DNA from 2 places in the Paenibacillus sp. WLX2291 genome. Region 1 is predicted to be linked to the other one. Evidence: predicted binding sites of a transcription regulator. Region 1 holds the regulator's gene; the other holds the start of a gene.
What was found. Region 1 encodes Rex, which represses fermentation and respiration genes when NADH is low (regulators of the CRP and FNR family bind a similar motif). Its sites were predicted from a motif close to TTGTGAAATATTTCACAA; they were not measured.

Region 1 (8,335 bases):
GGTCCCATTGACGCGATGTACGGTGCGATCCGTGCGCTGACTGGTGTACAGGCAACATTGAAGCATTACAAAATCAACAGCATCTCTAGCGGTCAAGAAGCAATCGGACGTGTCAACATTCAATTGGAGTATGAAGGTCGTCTGTATACGGGCAAAGCGATGGATACCGATATTATCAAGGCGAGCGGACTTGCTTTCTTGAATGGGGTCAACGCAATCGTGCTGGACACATCCGGCGGCGCAACTGGAGAAGGTCAATTATCCCGTGTGTAACATTTGATAAAGCCGACTGGTCAATCAAAGAAAAATAGTATACCGATCGGTGAACGATCTACAAAAAAAGAATCCAACGATGCGCAACTCTGCGTGTCGTCGGATTCTTTTTATACATGGAGTTTCTCATTAGAATTTCTCATTAGAATTTCTTGTTAGAGTTTCTCGTACATACAGATGGTCGTATATAACACCATCAGCCCAGCTTCATATTACGGAGTGAGCGTATTCGGCAATTGCATTGGTCCGCCCAGCTTAGTGCCGTCGCGGAAGTTATAAAATACGTAGTAATACGTATCGCCCGACTTGGCAAATACTTGCCAAGCATACTTGCCGTTGTACGAGCCGGGGACAGCGCGAACTGCCTCGGCGCCGGGCAGATCTTGTTGCAACAGCTCTGCTGCTCGCTGCTGTGTGATCGTACCGACGGTTTTCTCGACATGTACAGCGTTAGTACCTTCAGCTGGTGTACCGTCTTCGTTGAATTTTACCCAGACCATCACATCCTGCTGCTGATCGTTCTGACCCTGAATGACCCAGTAGATGGACTTTTCATTCCATACGGAGTGATAGCTCGTCGTTACAGCAGACAGCTTGGCATTTTGCTGCGCTACTTCCAGTGCCGCCTGCTCCTGACTCCACGGCTTTGCCATCACATGTACATAAAACTGGTTCACACCTAGAATAATCAGACCGACCACTGTAATGATGATCGCAATCCATTTACCCGTTCCCAAATTTCGCAAGACACGCCATCCTTTCTGTATCGTTACGCTTTCGGTCAGCGTGTAAGCAAGCCTTCAAATGCCGATTGTGCTTCGCGGCGAATTTTCTCTTCATCCAGTGTCAGCGATACGCCGTCTTTGATCAGCTGTTTGCCATCTACCCATACATGCAGCACGTCTTTGGCACATGCAGAATAGACCGTATGAGAAATGAAATCGGTGAACGGCAGGAAATGCGGCTGATCGATATTGAGCGACGTAATATCTGCCTTCATACCGACTTTGAAGGTACCAGTATTGTTTAGGAATACCGATTTGGCACCGTATTCTGTACCCATGAGCAATGCTTCCGATGCAGGTACAGCGGTTGGATCGCCAGATACACCTTTGTGAATGAGTGCTGCTAGACGCATTTCCTCAAACATATCAAGGTTGTTGTTGCTGGCTGGGCCGTCTGTACCGAGAGATACGATGACACCGGCTTTTAACAGATCCGGCACGCGTGCTACACCGCTGGCAAGCTTCAGGTTGCTACCCGGATTGTGGGAAATAGTAACGTTATGAGCTGCCAGTGTAGCAATCTCTTCGTCATTCAGATGCACGGCATGTGCCAGCAATGTGGGACGGGTGAACATGCCCAATTTCTCCAGATGGGCAACCGGACGCAGACCATAATCACGCACGTTTTGCTCTACTTCGGCAATCGTTTCGGACATATGGGTATGCAGCGGCACATCCAGATCGTGTGCAGCTTGCACGAATTGCTCGATATAAGCAGGCGGACAGGTATAAGGCGCATGCGGAGACATCATCGTTGTGATGCGTCCGTCTGCTTTGCCATGCCAGTCGCGTACGAATTGAATCGATTGGTTCAGCTTTTGCTTTTGTTCTTCTTCTGAACACAGACCGATAACGCCTCTCATCAGCACGGCTCTCATGCCAGATTGCTCTACGACTTCTGCTACACGCTCAGAACGATCGTACATATCGAGGAATGTGGTAGTGCCGCCTTTGAGCATTTCCAGTACTGACAGCGCGGTTCCAGTGTAGACATCATCGCTCGTAAATTTGGCTTCCATCGGCCACATTTTCTCCTGCAACCATACTTGCAGCGCCAGATCGTCGCCGAAGCCGCGCAGCAGCGACATCGCTGCATGACCGTGACTGTTCACCAGACCCGGGATAAAGAATTGGTGGCGTCCGTCCACAACAGCAACGTCATCGCCTACCTGTGGCTCCTCTTCGCCAATATACGTAATCAGGTCATCCTCAACGACCATATAACCGTGCAGTACTGGCTTCTCGGCGTTAGGTACGGCGAAAATACCATTTTTGATGATCCATTTACTCGGAGAGTTGTTCATTGATTTCTAATTCCTTTCCATCTTCAAGGTAATAAGCCAGACTGAGCAGATCGGTCGTAAAATCAGCTGTATGCACACGCACATGCGGTGGTGTTCTCAAAATAATCGGTGCAAAATTCAGAATCGCCTCGATGCCCGCTTCAATCAACTGATCCGCGACACGCTGCGCTTCCGTATTCGGCACAGTGATAATGCCGACGCGGATATTTTGTTCTTTTACCGCATGCGACAATTCGCTAATCGGTTGTACGGTCAATGTATTGATCTTGCTGCCAACCTTCGGCTCGTACGAATCGAATACAGCGATAATCTTCATCGTTTCTTGTAAGTACGCATTATAGTTGGACAGAGCATGTCCCAGATTACCGGCACCGATCAGTGCCACATTGATCTGCTGATCCAGCTTCAGAATATGACGAATCTTCTCGATTAGATACGATACATCATAGCCGATGCCTTTGCGTCCAAAGTCGCCGAAGTAGGCGAGATCCTTGCGGATTTGTGCCGGATTCAGATCCAGCTTTTGCCCCAGCTCCTGCGAGGAAACAGTAGGCACCTCGCGGGTATGCAGCTCATTCAGATATCTCAGATAGACAGGTAATCTTCGCACGACAGCTTCAGATATTTTTTCGGATTTCATGCTTGCTCCCCCTCTTGATTTGCAGCTTCCGTTTCAAGCGGTCGTTGTTCCAGCCATTCGGCGATACGGGGAATCATCTGGTGGGTCGGCATATGTTCCATTTTGGGACCCGGCAGGGAATATAGGAAATGTCTGCCGTAATATGCCTCTATCACCCGCGTATCATAAATGAGTACGATTCCTCGGTCGTTTGCCGTTCGGACGAGACGTCCAAAGCCCTGCTTGAACCGGATCACTGCCTGCGGCACGGATAATTTCATAAATGGGTTTTTCTTTTCTTTTTTCAAACGTTCACTTTTGGCTTCTACGAGCGGATGATTCGGCGGCTGGAATGGCAACCGCACAATCGCCAAGCAGGTCAGCGCCTCGCCCGGAATATCGACGCCTTCCCAGAAGCTGCTTGTTCCGAGCAATACGGAAGCCGGATGCTCCTGAAAACGACGCGTCAACTTGGTGCGGCTGCCGCCATCCACGCCCTGACCGAATACGGCAATCTCACTTGTAGATAAATTCTCTTTCAATGGCTCATACACCTGCTTGAGCATCCGATAGGAGGTAAATAATACCAGCATACGTCCTCTTGTCGCTTTGGCAGCATCTGCCAACGAATCGGCGAGCATGGACACAAAGTTCTGATCGCCCACATTGCCTTTTAGACTTGGAAAATCGCGCGGAATCAATACAAGCGATTGCTCGCGATAATTGAATGGCGATTCTAGCATGACCGTATTGAGCTTGTTCTGCTGCTCCGCTTCCTTGAGTCCCAGCTGTTCGATCATATACTGGAATGTTTTGTCGATGGAGAGTGTTGCAGACGTTAGAATGATACTTTTCTTTTTATCGAAAAAGTGCTCTTTGAGCTGCTGACTTACATCAACCGGAACAGCATACATTTGCAGCGACTTGCTACGGTAATTGCCATTGGCTTCGTACCAGTACACCGTCTCTACGCTGTCCAGCTTAACAAAATGACGCAAATCATCGCGTACCGCACCCAGATCTTTGAACAGTCCGGTGACGTCGGTAACCAATCCTTCGTTAGCCAAGATATCATCGGACTCTTTGATTTTGCCCATCATTTGTTCGCCCTGACGGATGATCTGACTGAGCGCAATATGAATGCGATTTTCCAGTTCCGATATCTTTTCCCACTCTTCGGGTTTGTTTTGCGGTAACAGACGCAGGGTAAATTGACTCGCTTCGCCCGGTGCGGCATCGCTGCGCTGTGGTAGAAGGGCAAACAGCAACTCGCTCAGTTTATCCCAATCTTCTTTAACATCCGTCAATTCAGGATACAGATTGTCGATCGCAATCGCCCACTCCATGCCGCGTTCACTGCCGGATGATCCTAGCTGTTGGCGCAGTACGGCAAGCTGACCATTTTTGCTATCCTTGAACAGACGCAGCAACGGTTGCACCAATGTGAAATATTTCATGTGCATGCCCAGATGCTTCCCTGCCACATCTTCCAGATGATGCGCCTCGTCGATGACCAGTCGTTCATACGAAGGCAGCAACTGATGCCCTGCCTTGATGTCGGTAAACAGCTTGGAGTGATTCGTGATCACCACATCTGCGGCTCCCGCTTCATGCTTGGCACGGTGATAGTAGCACTGCTTGAACCACGGACAGGCGCGTCCCAGACAAGAGTCGGTATCGCTTGCGACCGTTTCCCAGAATTCACCGCCGCGGTTGCCCATATTCAATTCCTCATCGTCTCCGGTTTCGGTTGCTGTCAGCCAGACGATCATCTGAGCTGCAATCAACACATCTTCCTTCGGACTCTGGAATTCTTTTGTATTTATTTTATGCTCAAATTTGCGCAGACACAAATAATGCTGTCGTCCCTTGAACACGGCAGCACGAAAAGCAAACGGAATCACCTGCGTCAACAGCGGAACATCGCGCTCGCGCAGCTGCTCCTGTAGATTGATCGTATGCGTGCTGACCATGACGCGCTCACTATTCTTGACACTATGATAAATGGAAGGCAGCAAATAGCCGAGCGATTTGCCCGTTCCCGTACCTGCCTCGATCAGTAGATGCTTGTCATCTGACAGCGCCTTGATCACCTCGTCAAACATATGATTCTGCGGTTGCCGTTCCTCATAATCCGGTAACAGCTTGCGCAGATTATCTTTGACCTGCTCCAAAAATTGTTCAAAGGACGTATCTGCCAGCGGCATATTGCCGCGCTCATCCTCGGCGGACGGAATATCGATCCAGTCGCCTACTTTGAGTGCCAGCTGACGATAAAAACGATGACTGTCCAAATCCTGTACCGGCTGTGCTTCACGCTGCATACGTACACCGTCAAAATACCAACCCAGATCGCTATCCTGATTGTCGAACAGCTCGGACAACCGCTGCACCGTAATGAGCGGCAGCTCATCCAGCTCCTCTATACATTTTAAGAAAACGTAAGCCGTTGCCAGCGCATCGCTATCCGCCTGATGCGGACGATCATGCTGAAAACCAAGTGAACTGCTGACCATACTGAGCTGGTAACTAGGCAAATTCGGAAAGAAAATGCGCAGAAAATCCATCGTATCCAGTACACGACCCGTAAATGGCAAGTATCCGGTGCGATCCAGTGCACGCTGCAAAAAGCCAAGGTCAAAGCCTACATTATGTCCAACCAGTACAGCGTCTTCCAGCAACGGAATCATATCCAGCATCACATCGTCAAGTTCCGGTGCGTCCTTCACATCGTCATTGCTAATGCCAGTCAACCCGCTGATAAATGCCGGAATGGAAACAGACGGTTTGACCATCGAGCTATATACTTGTGAAATCGTTAAATCATGATCTATAATGGCAAGTCCCACCTGGATAATATCATCCGTCGATTGGGTTCCTGTTGTTTCAAAATCCAGTACAGCAAATTTCATGGATGTCTAAATCCTTTCCCTGCAGTTGTCTGATCCTGGTGTAAACATACTCAACTATCAGCATACCAGAAGACCGCAGTTTTGAAAATCAGCCACATGCAATCACAACAAAAGGTGATACCGGGCGCGAATCGGCTCGCACAGTATCACCCTGCTTCGGCGTTTATGAATGATTACAGTATACCGCAAATCGAACGGTTGTTCCATAGATTTGTACAACTTCCACTAAACGCAAAGAATGCCGCTGCATCAAGCAGGGCATTCTTTGGTATCGTAACAATATTACACAATCGTCGCGTGAACTTCCTTGTGAGCTTCCATTACGACTTTATTGTGCTCATCCACGAATACGACCGTTGGACGATGCTCCTTCGCTTCCGCGTTATCCACTGTTGCGTACGAGATAATGATCACATTATCGCCGGGCTGCACCAGTCGAGCAGCTGCACCGTTCAAGCAGATCACGCCACTGCCGCGTGGACCAACGATGACGTAGGTTTCCAGACGAGCGCCATTGTTGTTATTAACGATCTGTACTTTTTCATTTTCCAGCAGATCGGCGGCGTCCATCAGATCTTCGTCGATTGTGATGCTACCAACGTAGTTGAGATTCGCCTCGGTGACGGTAGCGCGGTGGATTTTGGATTTCATCATTGTTCTATACATGCAGGGCGACCCCTTTCGTTTCCATAATGACATTGTCGATCAGACGCGTTTTGCCGAATTTCACAGCCAGCGCCATAATGATCTCGGAGGATATATCACCGACAACGACTGTATCATCTAATGCTTCCAGCTGTGGAAACGTCATAATCTCGGCATAGTCAATAACTGCGATAGACGATGTGCCAATCTCGCGACGCAGCATACTGCGAACGTCACCAGCAGTCATGTCCGGCTGCTCCATGATACGCTGCTTCACCAGCTCCAGCGAACGCGACAGCACGAGTGCCTGACTGCGCTGCTCATCCGACAAATACACATTGCGTGAACTAAGCGCCAGACCGTCCTGCTCACGAATGATCGGACACGGTACAATTTCGATGTCCATATTCAGATCGATCACCATTTGCTTGATGACAGCGACCTGTTGTGCATCTTTTGCCCCGAAGAAAGCGGCATCCGGCTTCACGATATTGAACAGCTTGGTCACCACAGTTGACACGCCGTCAAAATGACCGGGACGCGAAGCGCCACAGAGCGAATCGGTTAATTCGGCAACACTCACATGAGTTTTGATTGGTGTTGGATACATATCGTCTATACCCGGCATAAACACAACATCTACACCTTGTCGTTCCGCCAGCGCCAGATCATGCTGCTCATCACGCGGATAACTTTCAAAATCTTCGTTTGGTCCAAACTGAATCGGATTAACGAAAATGCTGATCACCACAATATCGTTGTGCTGCTTGGCACGGCGCATCAGACTGGCATGTCCATCATGCAAAAAGCCCATAGTTGGAACGAATCCAACAGTAGCTTCATGTCCCTGAACGGAACGCTCTCCGCGAAGACGTTTCACCTGCTGTCTGACTTCGGATATGCTGCGTACTACCTTCACGATAAATTCTCCACCTTCCGTTGTTGTCCATACAAGGAATCGAGTGCTTTTTCATCCGGGTTGAATACGTGCTGTTCTGCCGGAAAGGCACGGTCTTTCACTTCATTTACATATTGCTCCAATGCGGTACGGATCGTCGTACCGATATCCGCGTACGTTTTGACAAAGCGCTTATCGCGATAGCTGTCGGTATATTTCACTACATCGTGGAAGACGAGTACCTGTCCGTCACAGCCGCGTCCTGCACCGATCCCGATAGTCGGAATCGATAGCTCACCAGTAATACGAGCAGCGGTATCCTCGGTAACCAGCTCCAGCACGACGCCAAATGCTCCGGCAGCTTCCAGTGCCTTGGCATCGTTCAGCAAACGCTGAGCGTCCTGCTCGTCCTTGCCCTGAATGCGATATCCACCGATCTGATGCACCGATTGCGGCGTCAGACCGATATGCGCCAACACCGGTACACCAGCGCGCGTAATGGCAGCAACAGTATCAGCGATCTCGGCGCCGCCTTCCAGCTTGATCGCATGGGCGTGCCCTTCTTGCATAATGCGCTTCACGTTGCGCAGTGTTTCATCTATACTCCCGTGATAGGTCATAAACGGCAAATCCGCCACGATAAACGTAGATTGTGCACCCCGTGCCACCGCTCTGGAATGATAGACGATATCGTCTACTGTCACCGGAATGGTGGAATCGTAGCCGAGCACTACATTGCCCAGCGAATCCCCAATCAATAGCATGTCAAGCCCGGCTTCTTCAGCCAGTCGTGCGGTCGGGTAATCGTAGGCGGTTACCATCGTAAGCGGAATGCCCTCGGATTTCATTTTTTTCATTTTGACAATATTTAGCGGCGTTTTGGCTGCCATGTGACATCA
Region 2 (8,335 bases), 1.1 Mb from region 1:
GTTGAATAAAAAGTAGTTGCTATGGAGTGGACTCCATCGTTTACTTTTATACAAGAAACCGCAATAACATGAAGGAGGACACACAAGTATGCAAACAGTCCAACTCAATAATGGTATAGACATTCCTATTTTGGGGTTTGGAGTATTTCAAATACCCAAAGAACAGACAGCTCAGGCAGTTCAAAATGCGATCCATGCTGGTTATCGACATATCGACACTGCACAGAGTTATCTGAATGAGCGCGAAGTAGGGGAAGGTATCGCCGCATCCGGCATTGCTCGCGACGAATTGTTCGTAACTACAAAAATCTGGGTACACAATGTCAGTTACGACGGAGTGATGAGATCATTTGATGAATCCCTGGCACGTCTTGGACTGGATTATGTAGATTTGCTGTTGATTCATCAGCCTTTCAACGATGTGTATGGTGCATGGCGTGCTATGGAACAACTGCAAACAGCGGGTCACGTGCGCTCCATCGGCATTTCAAACTTTGCCGTTGATCGTGCAGTCGATTTAGCCGAATTTAACGAAGTTGTACCGCAGATCAACCAAATCGAAATCAATCCGTTCCAGCAACAGGTGAGCCAGATCCAAGCATTGCAGCAAGAAGGCATCGCAGTTGAAGCATGGGCACCTTTTGCCGAGGGCAAAAATGATATTTTTAGCCATCCCGTCCTGAGCGAAATCGCTCAACGATACAATAAGTCGATTGCTCAGGTAATCGTTCGCTGGCTAGTTGAACAAGATGTCATCGTACTCGCCAAATCGATCCAACCAGAACGTATGGTGGAAAATATCGATGTTTTCGATTTTGCATTAACCGCTGACGACAAAGCTGAAATCGCCACTTTAAATCTAGGGGAGAGCCAATTTTTCTCTCATGCTGATCCAGCTATGATCAAATGGATGCGTGGTCGTGAACTGGAAGGAATATAATGTCTCATTCCTATATAAGTAGGATCGGGTAAAGACAATCAGATGAGCTGTTTTACGAACAGTGAATACAAACAGTGAATACAAAAAAACCTGTCCTACCCCAAAGGGTGCGACAGGTTTTTTGTGCTAGTACAGCCTATTTATCTTTGGAGAGCCACGTGATTGTGATGCAGCTCCCCGCTCAAATGATCCGCTTAAAAGGCAGGTACTGCGATATCTGCGTAGTTATCTTGCAGGAACTTCTTCACTTCTGGACCTGCCATATGTTCTTTCAGCTTTTGGATAGCAGCGGAGTCCTTGTTGTCTTCGCGTGCAACAAGTGTGATGGCGAAGGTGGAGTCTTCTTTTTCCGTTACAAGTGCGTCTTTGACTGGAGTCAGGTTCAGCGGTTTGGCATAGGCTGGAGTCATTGCTACCAGATCAGCTTCGTCATACATCCGTGCTAGCATCAGCAGATCGACTTCTTTGAATTTGAAGTTTTTCGGATTGGCTGTAATATCGGCTTGTACGGCATTCATGCCTACGCCGTCTTTGAGCGTGATCATGCCAGCTTGGGCAAACATTTGCAGGGAGCGACCGATGTTGGACGGATCGTTAGCGATCGCGATCGTTGCGCCTTCTGGCAGAGCGTCGATGCTTTTATAGTTTTTGGAATACGCGCCATAGATGGCGTTGTAGATCGGTTGAATGCCTACGAGATTGCTGCCTTTGCTTTCATTGTACTGCGTCATATATGGTACGTGCTGGAAGAAGTTGGCGTCGACTTCTTTGTTTGCCAGTGCATCGTTCGGCTGTACGTTATCTGATAACACGATAACATCCAGATTGATGCCGTCCTGCTTCATCAGCGGTTTCACGATGTCCAGAATATCGGTCATTGGCGGGATCAGAGTAGCGACTTTTAATGTCGTTTCGCTAGTTGTGCTTGCTCCGCTCGTGCTTTCACTGGATGCGTTGTTCGTTTCGGTAGTTACTTGTTGTCCACATGCTGCCAGTAGCAGTGCCATAGCGAACAGTAGGATCAGGATCGGTTTTTTGTTAAACATATGCAATAGATACCCCCGTATTTGTGTAGTGATAATGTAGATGTTACTTTTTTGGCTTTTCCAGCATTTCCTTATCCGTCAACGCTTGTCGATCAGGCGCGAGATTAAGCTGCCAGTGAATTGTACCGCCTGTACTAAAATAATCATAAGAATGATCATATAGACCATTACATCGGTTTCAAAGCGCTGATACCCGTATCGAATCGCAAAATCACCAATTCCGCCGCCACCGACAATACCGACCACGGTCGAGTACGAGATGAAGCTAATCGCTGATGTCGTGAGTCCCAGTACGAGTCCAGAACGCGCCTCAACGTACAGAAATTTGAAAACGATCTGTATACCAGATGCCCCCATCGCACGAGCCGTTTCGACGATGCCGCGCGGCACATCCAGCAGCGCCTGCTCCACCAGCCGCGAATAATACGCAATGGCGATAATCGACAGCGGTACGGATGCTGCTTCGGTGCCAATCGATGTGCCGACCACTATACGTGTAAATGGAATCAGAAATACGACCAGCAGCAGAAATGGAAAGGAACGTACGACATTGACGATACTGTTCAGCAGCCCGGACAGATACACATTTTCATACAGCTGTCCTTTGCGAGTGATATAGATCCAAGTACCGAGCGGCAAACCGATCAGAATGGCAGCTGCTAGTGAAATGCCGACCATTGTAAAGGTATCGCCAATCGCCTGCCAGATCTCTGTCTGATACTTCTCTACCATTTCACCGAAGGTGCGTGTATTATCCACGGTCGCCACCTCCGATGCCGAGCAATTGCTCACGATACGATAGCGTATAATCCGGCGCAGGGGCAAAGCCGTCCTCTGCGCGCGAATACCTCTCCACGATCATGCCCTGCTCCATGACGGAGACGGTATGACAGAGGCTTTTCACTACATCCATCTCATGCGTAACAAGTATAATCGTTACGCCCAGCTGCTCGTTGATCTGCCGAAGCAGCCCGAGAATATCTGCGGTCGTACCGGGATCAAGCGCTGATGTCGGTTCATCGCATAACAGCACCTGCGGACGTGTAGCAATCGCACGCGCAATGCCAACACGCTGGCGCTGCCCTCCGCTTAATTGAGACGGATAATATTGGATTCGATCCAACAAGCCAACCTGCTCCAGACACTCTTTAATGCGCTGTTCTCGTTCTGCCCGCTTGATGCCTGCTAGTTCGAGCGCCGCTGACACATTGCCGCCAACGGTACGATTGTGCACCAGATTGAATTGCTGAAAAATCATACCGATTCGCTGGCGTACTGGACGCAATTGACGTTCCGACAAGGTGGTCAACTGCTGTTCGCCTACGATGACACGACCTTCATCAGGACGCTCTAGCATGTTGATCATACGCAGTAGTGTAGATTTACCTGCGCCACTGCTGCCGACGATGCCATGAATATCGCCTGCACCAATATGCAAATCCACCTGCTTGACCGCAGGAAGTGTACTACCAATTTTGCCAAAATATTTGCTCACGCCTTCCAGCGTAATCATTGCTATTCCCTCCTCCGCCTCAATCCGGACCGATGAGGATAAGTGTATTACTATTTTGGTATATCTGTTATAGCCTGTTACTCCTGCTACATTATAAGCAAATGCTGCGCCTGTGTCACTATTTTTCACAGGTTATTAAAAATGAAATATGTATGAAGATACTACGCGTTCCTTCTATACAAACAAACACCGCCTGTATTGTCGCTCTCATGACGGCAATACAGGCGGTGCTATATACAAATGATTTTGTCATATCCAACTCATCCAACGGCGATCCAGACCTGATCCTGTTCCACCTTAACCGGGAATGTGCGTACTTGCCCTTCATCCGGCGCTTGCACCAATCCAGTTTCCAGATCGATCTGCCAATCATACAGTGGATCATATAGAACGTGACCGGAGACGATGCCTTCGGCAATTGGTCCACCCTTCGGATGCGGGTTGCGATTTTCGAGCGCGAAGACTTGATCGTCTGACGTGCGGAATACGGCAAGTTCCAGACCTTGGATCTCCAGAACACGTCCGATTCGGCTTAGAAATTCATGTTTGGTTCCTGCGGGGTAAAAATGTTGTGTGCTGTTCATCGCTAATCCTCTCCTTTGCTGCATCGTATGGATGCTGTACACTTCTATTGCTGATTTATATTATTGGCGATTCATACTACTCTTGATTATTTATACTTCTACTTTTTTGCCAAATAGGGCGGTGCGCGTTTGTTCGTCGTTCAGTACTTGTTTCCATGGATCTTCGACTTGTGCCAGCGCCAGATTGACGCGTTCGATTAGCTGTTGGCGATTGTTCTCATCGTCCAGCACAGCCGCTCTGATCGATTCCAGTCCCATGCGCTCCACCCACTCCGAGGTGCGTTCGAGATATTTCCCTGTTTCGCGGTAGTATTGGATAATTGCGCCGCACAGATCGATCAGCTCCTGATCAGTTTTTACTTTGCAGAACGAATCCGCCAGACGAGCCTTGATCCCGCCGTTACCGCCGATGAAGATCTCCCAGCCGCCATCGTTGCCGACGATGCCGATGTCTTTCGTACACGATTCAGCGCAGTTGCGTGGGCAGCCGTTAACTGCCATTTTGAATTTGGCAGGGAAGTCGAGACGTTCAAACCGCTGTTCCAGTAGGGCGCCCATGCCCATCGAATCCTGTGTACCAAAGCGGCAAAATTGGGAGCCGACACAGGTTTTGACGGTACGGAGCGATTTGGCGTAGGCGTACCCAGATGGCATATCAAGTTCTTCCCAGACGCTGGGCAGGTCTTCTTTTTGTACACCGATCAGGTCGATCCGTTGTCCGCCCGTCATTTTTACAGCTTTGACATTGTATTTGACCGAGACGTCGGCGATTTTTTTCAGATCTTCTGGTGTCGTAACACCGCCGTACATCCGTGGGACTACAGTGTAGGTGCCGTCTTTTTGAATATTGGCGTTCATGCGTTCGTTGACGAAGCGCGATTCTTTTTCATCTTGATATTGAACCGGGTTGATCATACCGAGATAGTAGTTGATCGCTGGACGGCATTTCGAGCAGCCTTCAGGATGCTTCCACTCCATCACGTTCATCACTTCTTTGATCGTTTTCAGACCTTTGTCGCGAATAGCAGCAACTACATCGTCACGGCTGTGGGTTGTACAAGCGCACATTCCTTGGCTCGAAGCGACAGCTGCGCCGTCACCGAGGACGAATTGCAGAATTTGCTCCACAACGGGTTTACAACCGCCACACGAGCGGGTGGCGCCAGTGCAAGCTTTGATCTCATCTACGCTGGTCAGCCCTTTGTCTTGAATCGCACTAACGATATCCAGCTTGGTAACACCGTTACAACCGCAGACGATTTCGTCATCCGACATCGTTTCAACCGAAGCTTTTTTCTTGCTATGACTGCAACCGCCGGTGCCCATCAGCTCAGCATACAGCTCGTCAGTCATCGGTGCGCTATCGCGGATCAATTTTTGCAATTGTGCCGAATCGTTAATATCGCCAAACAGGACGGCACCGACGATCATATTGTCTTGCAAAATGATCTTTTTATATGTTTTCTTCCAATCATCACGCGCGGTGATGACGGATTGTTGTTCATTTTCGATAAAGACGCCAGCCGAGAATACATCGACGCCGGAGATTTTCAATTTGGTGGATACGGTTGAACCTTCATATGGTGTCGCTGGATTGCCGCAAATGTGTTTGGCAAGTACCATACCTTGTTCAAACAGCGGAGCAACCAAACCGTAGCAGTTGCCACGATGCTGTACGCATTCGCCGACAGCATATACGTTGTCCATCGATGTTTGCAAATAGTCGTTAACCAGAATGCCGCGTTCTGTTTCAATTCCACTATTACGTGCCACTGCTATATTCGGACGGATACCGGCTGCCATAACGACAAAGTCAGCTTCCAGTACGGTTCCATCTTTGAACAATAGGCTTTCTACGCGTTCGCCGCCTTGCAGTTCAGCCGTTTGTGCACCCATCATGAATTTGATGCCTTGCGATTCCAGTTCTTTTTTCAGCATAGCGGCAGCGACGTAATCCAGTTGACGTTCCATCAGATCGTTCATCAGATGCACAACCGTGACGTCCATGCCGAGACTAACCAGACCTTTGGCGGCTTCCAGACCGAGCAATCCGCCGCCGATAACGGCTGCGCGCGGATAATGAGCTGCTGCTTCCATCATCTGATGACAATCTGCAATATCGCGGAAACCGACAACACCTTGCTTGTCATGACCCGGAATCGGTAGAATGAGCGAGCTGGAGCCAGTAGCGATAATCACTTTGTCGTAAGGAACCGCTGTGCCGTTATCTGTCATGATCAGGCGATTGTCATTGTCAATCGATGTGACTGTGACACCAGTATGCAGCGTGATGCCATTCTCCTCATACCATTCGCGGCTGTTCAGCACGATATCATCAATCGTCTGACTGCCTTCCAGTACGTAGGACAGCATGATCCGGTTATAGTTCGGATGTGGTTCGCTACCGATGACGGTGATATCATAATTGCCGCCTAATTTGATAATCTGCTCCAGTGTTGCTACGCCTGCCATTCCGTTTCCAATCAGTACAAGTCGTTCACGTGTTGTGGTCATTACGTTTCCCTCCGTTTATTTCTGTTGTTGTCGCTTCGGCAATGATATGCCTATCTATAGGGTGATGTATCATAACTATGTTACATATTTCACAATCTTTAATATCTAAAATTAAATGCTTTTGATGTACCCAGTATACCGCTGGTAAAATAGGCATGATGTGATCTAGATCACCTTATTTTTTGTAAGAAGCCTACCTGCTGCGTATAGTTAGCTTGCATAAATTCATTTAACAAGGAACATACGAAATAATCGAATCTTTGCTATCTTCATCCAAATGTGAATAACATTTGACTATATATAATTTTAAATTCCGAACCTATCTATGTATTTTTTATGTATTCAAAATAAAAGTAAAAACCATGCGATCCACATCCTATTCAGATGATGTTCATTGCATGGTTTTTACTCTTATTCAAATGTTATACGGTATCTACCGATCTGCATGAAGACGGATGGTCAGTACACTTTGCTCTGTCCAGCGTTCGCAGCAACCATATCTGGCAATTGCTCCAGCATATGCTCATCCAGCACGATAATGCCATGACGGCGAAATAACGCTGCCGTCAAACCGGAGCCAGGCAATTTGCTACCGCTAAAGGTACCATCGTATACCATCCGGCTGCCGCAGGATGGGCTGTTCGCTTTTAACACTGCTACTGTAATACCAGCCTGCTGCGCTTGTTCCAGTGCAAGCTGTGCACCGTGTTGAAAAGCAGCCGTCACATCTTCACCGGATACCGTCAGCACTTTTGCCTGTCCTTCCCATACATCCTCCGCTGTACCGCCCACAATCTCCGCTGGTTCGCGTGGTGTACTCAGACCGCCCAGCACTTCCGGGCAAAAAGCGACGGCTGTGCCTGCTGAGATCATTTCATCCAGCGGCTGTACCAGATTGCTGCGTCCGTCGTACCGGCAAGCGGCACCAGTCAGACATGCACTGATTCCGATCATGTCCATCCCTCCTCAAATCTCATCGCCCAATTCATTCCGGCTACCGTTCCTCTCCATCTCCGGTTCTTCCCATTGCTGCTCCAATCGCTCTTCGTCAGCAATGCCCTGAATATCCTCGGAGTTGATGCTAATATAACGATACCCTTCCTCCTGCTGACGCTTGAGCGCTTCTTCTTTTACGAAGCGCGGGCTGCCTTCTCCTGCATCTTCGTCATATACTAGCACAATGCCGTCTGTTTTGCGGAACAGCAGTTCATCACGCGCTTTGAATTGCCAGATGCCCTGATACGGCTGGTTGCTGACGATGCCGTGGAAATCAATGCCTTTCAAAATCTGATTGTAATAGTCCTTCTTGTCATCGCTCCAACGTTCCTCTGGATTAGCAAACGCGGACAATATCGACACCCGCAGCTGTGGATACTCCTGCTTCAATTCAATTGCCGTCTCGCACGCCCACAGATCGACGCCGTACTGTCCAGGCGTAATCACCCATTCCAAGCCTTCTTCCAGCAGCGGAATTAGCTTACTGCGGATCGCCTGACGGATATAGTGGATGCCTTCATGCTTTTGACTGAAAATGCTCAGTTCATGCGCACGGTAGCCGGTGACGAGTAGATTCTTCATGCTGTTCTGCCTCCGCTTCCGTTTCCATTGTTCTATGATGTCCCTATACATGATTCTGTTATTCATCATATCATGTTACCGGGCGAAAAGTGAAAAGCCTGCTCCATTAAAGGCAGCAGGCTACAATTATGAACAAGCGATTGATGTTCTGGATATTTTA

Region 2: nirB (nitrite reductase large subunit NirB) is a predicted target of Rex. The motif match lies at 6,675-6,692, and genes of this name have one in related genera.

Annotation. Positions count from the first base shown of each region.
Region 1 covers NZ_CP176755.1:3,453,196-3,461,530, forward strand. Annotated here, with positions in the region: gene ACDE64_RS14685 (2-isopropylmalate synthase) at 1-273, shown strand, start outside; gene ACDE64_RS14690 (DUF5590 domain-containing protein) at 486-1,019, opposite strand; gene ACDE64_RS14695 (amidohydrolase) at 1,055-2,362, opposite strand; gene ACDE64_RS14700 (redox-sensing transcriptional repressor Rex) at 2,343-3,002, opposite strand; gene dinG (ATP-dependent DNA helicase DinG) at 2,999-5,893, opposite strand; gene panD (aspartate 1-decarboxylase) at 6,176-6,559, opposite strand; gene panC (pantoate--beta-alanine ligase) at 6,552-7,457, opposite strand; gene panB (3-methyl-2-oxobutanoate hydroxymethyltransferase) at 7,454-8,326, opposite strand.
Region 2 covers NZ_CP176755.1:4,526,274-4,534,608, forward strand. Annotated here, with positions in the region: gene ACDE64_RS19380 (MerR family transcriptional regulator) at 1-16, shown strand, start outside; gene ACDE64_RS19385 (aldo/keto reductase) at 89-940, shown strand; gene ACDE64_RS19390 (MetQ/NlpA family ABC transporter substrate-binding protein) at 1,135-1,986, opposite strand; gene ACDE64_RS19395 (methionine ABC transporter permease) at 2,065-2,718, opposite strand; gene ACDE64_RS19400 (methionine ABC transporter ATP-binding protein) at 2,738-3,499, opposite strand; gene nirD (nitrite reductase small subunit NirD) at 3,760-4,083, opposite strand; gene nirB (nitrite reductase large subunit NirB) at 4,174-6,597, opposite strand; gene ACDE64_RS19415 (DUF523 domain-containing protein) at 7,057-7,551, opposite strand; gene ACDE64_RS19420 (DUF1273 domain-containing protein) at 7,564-8,175, opposite strand.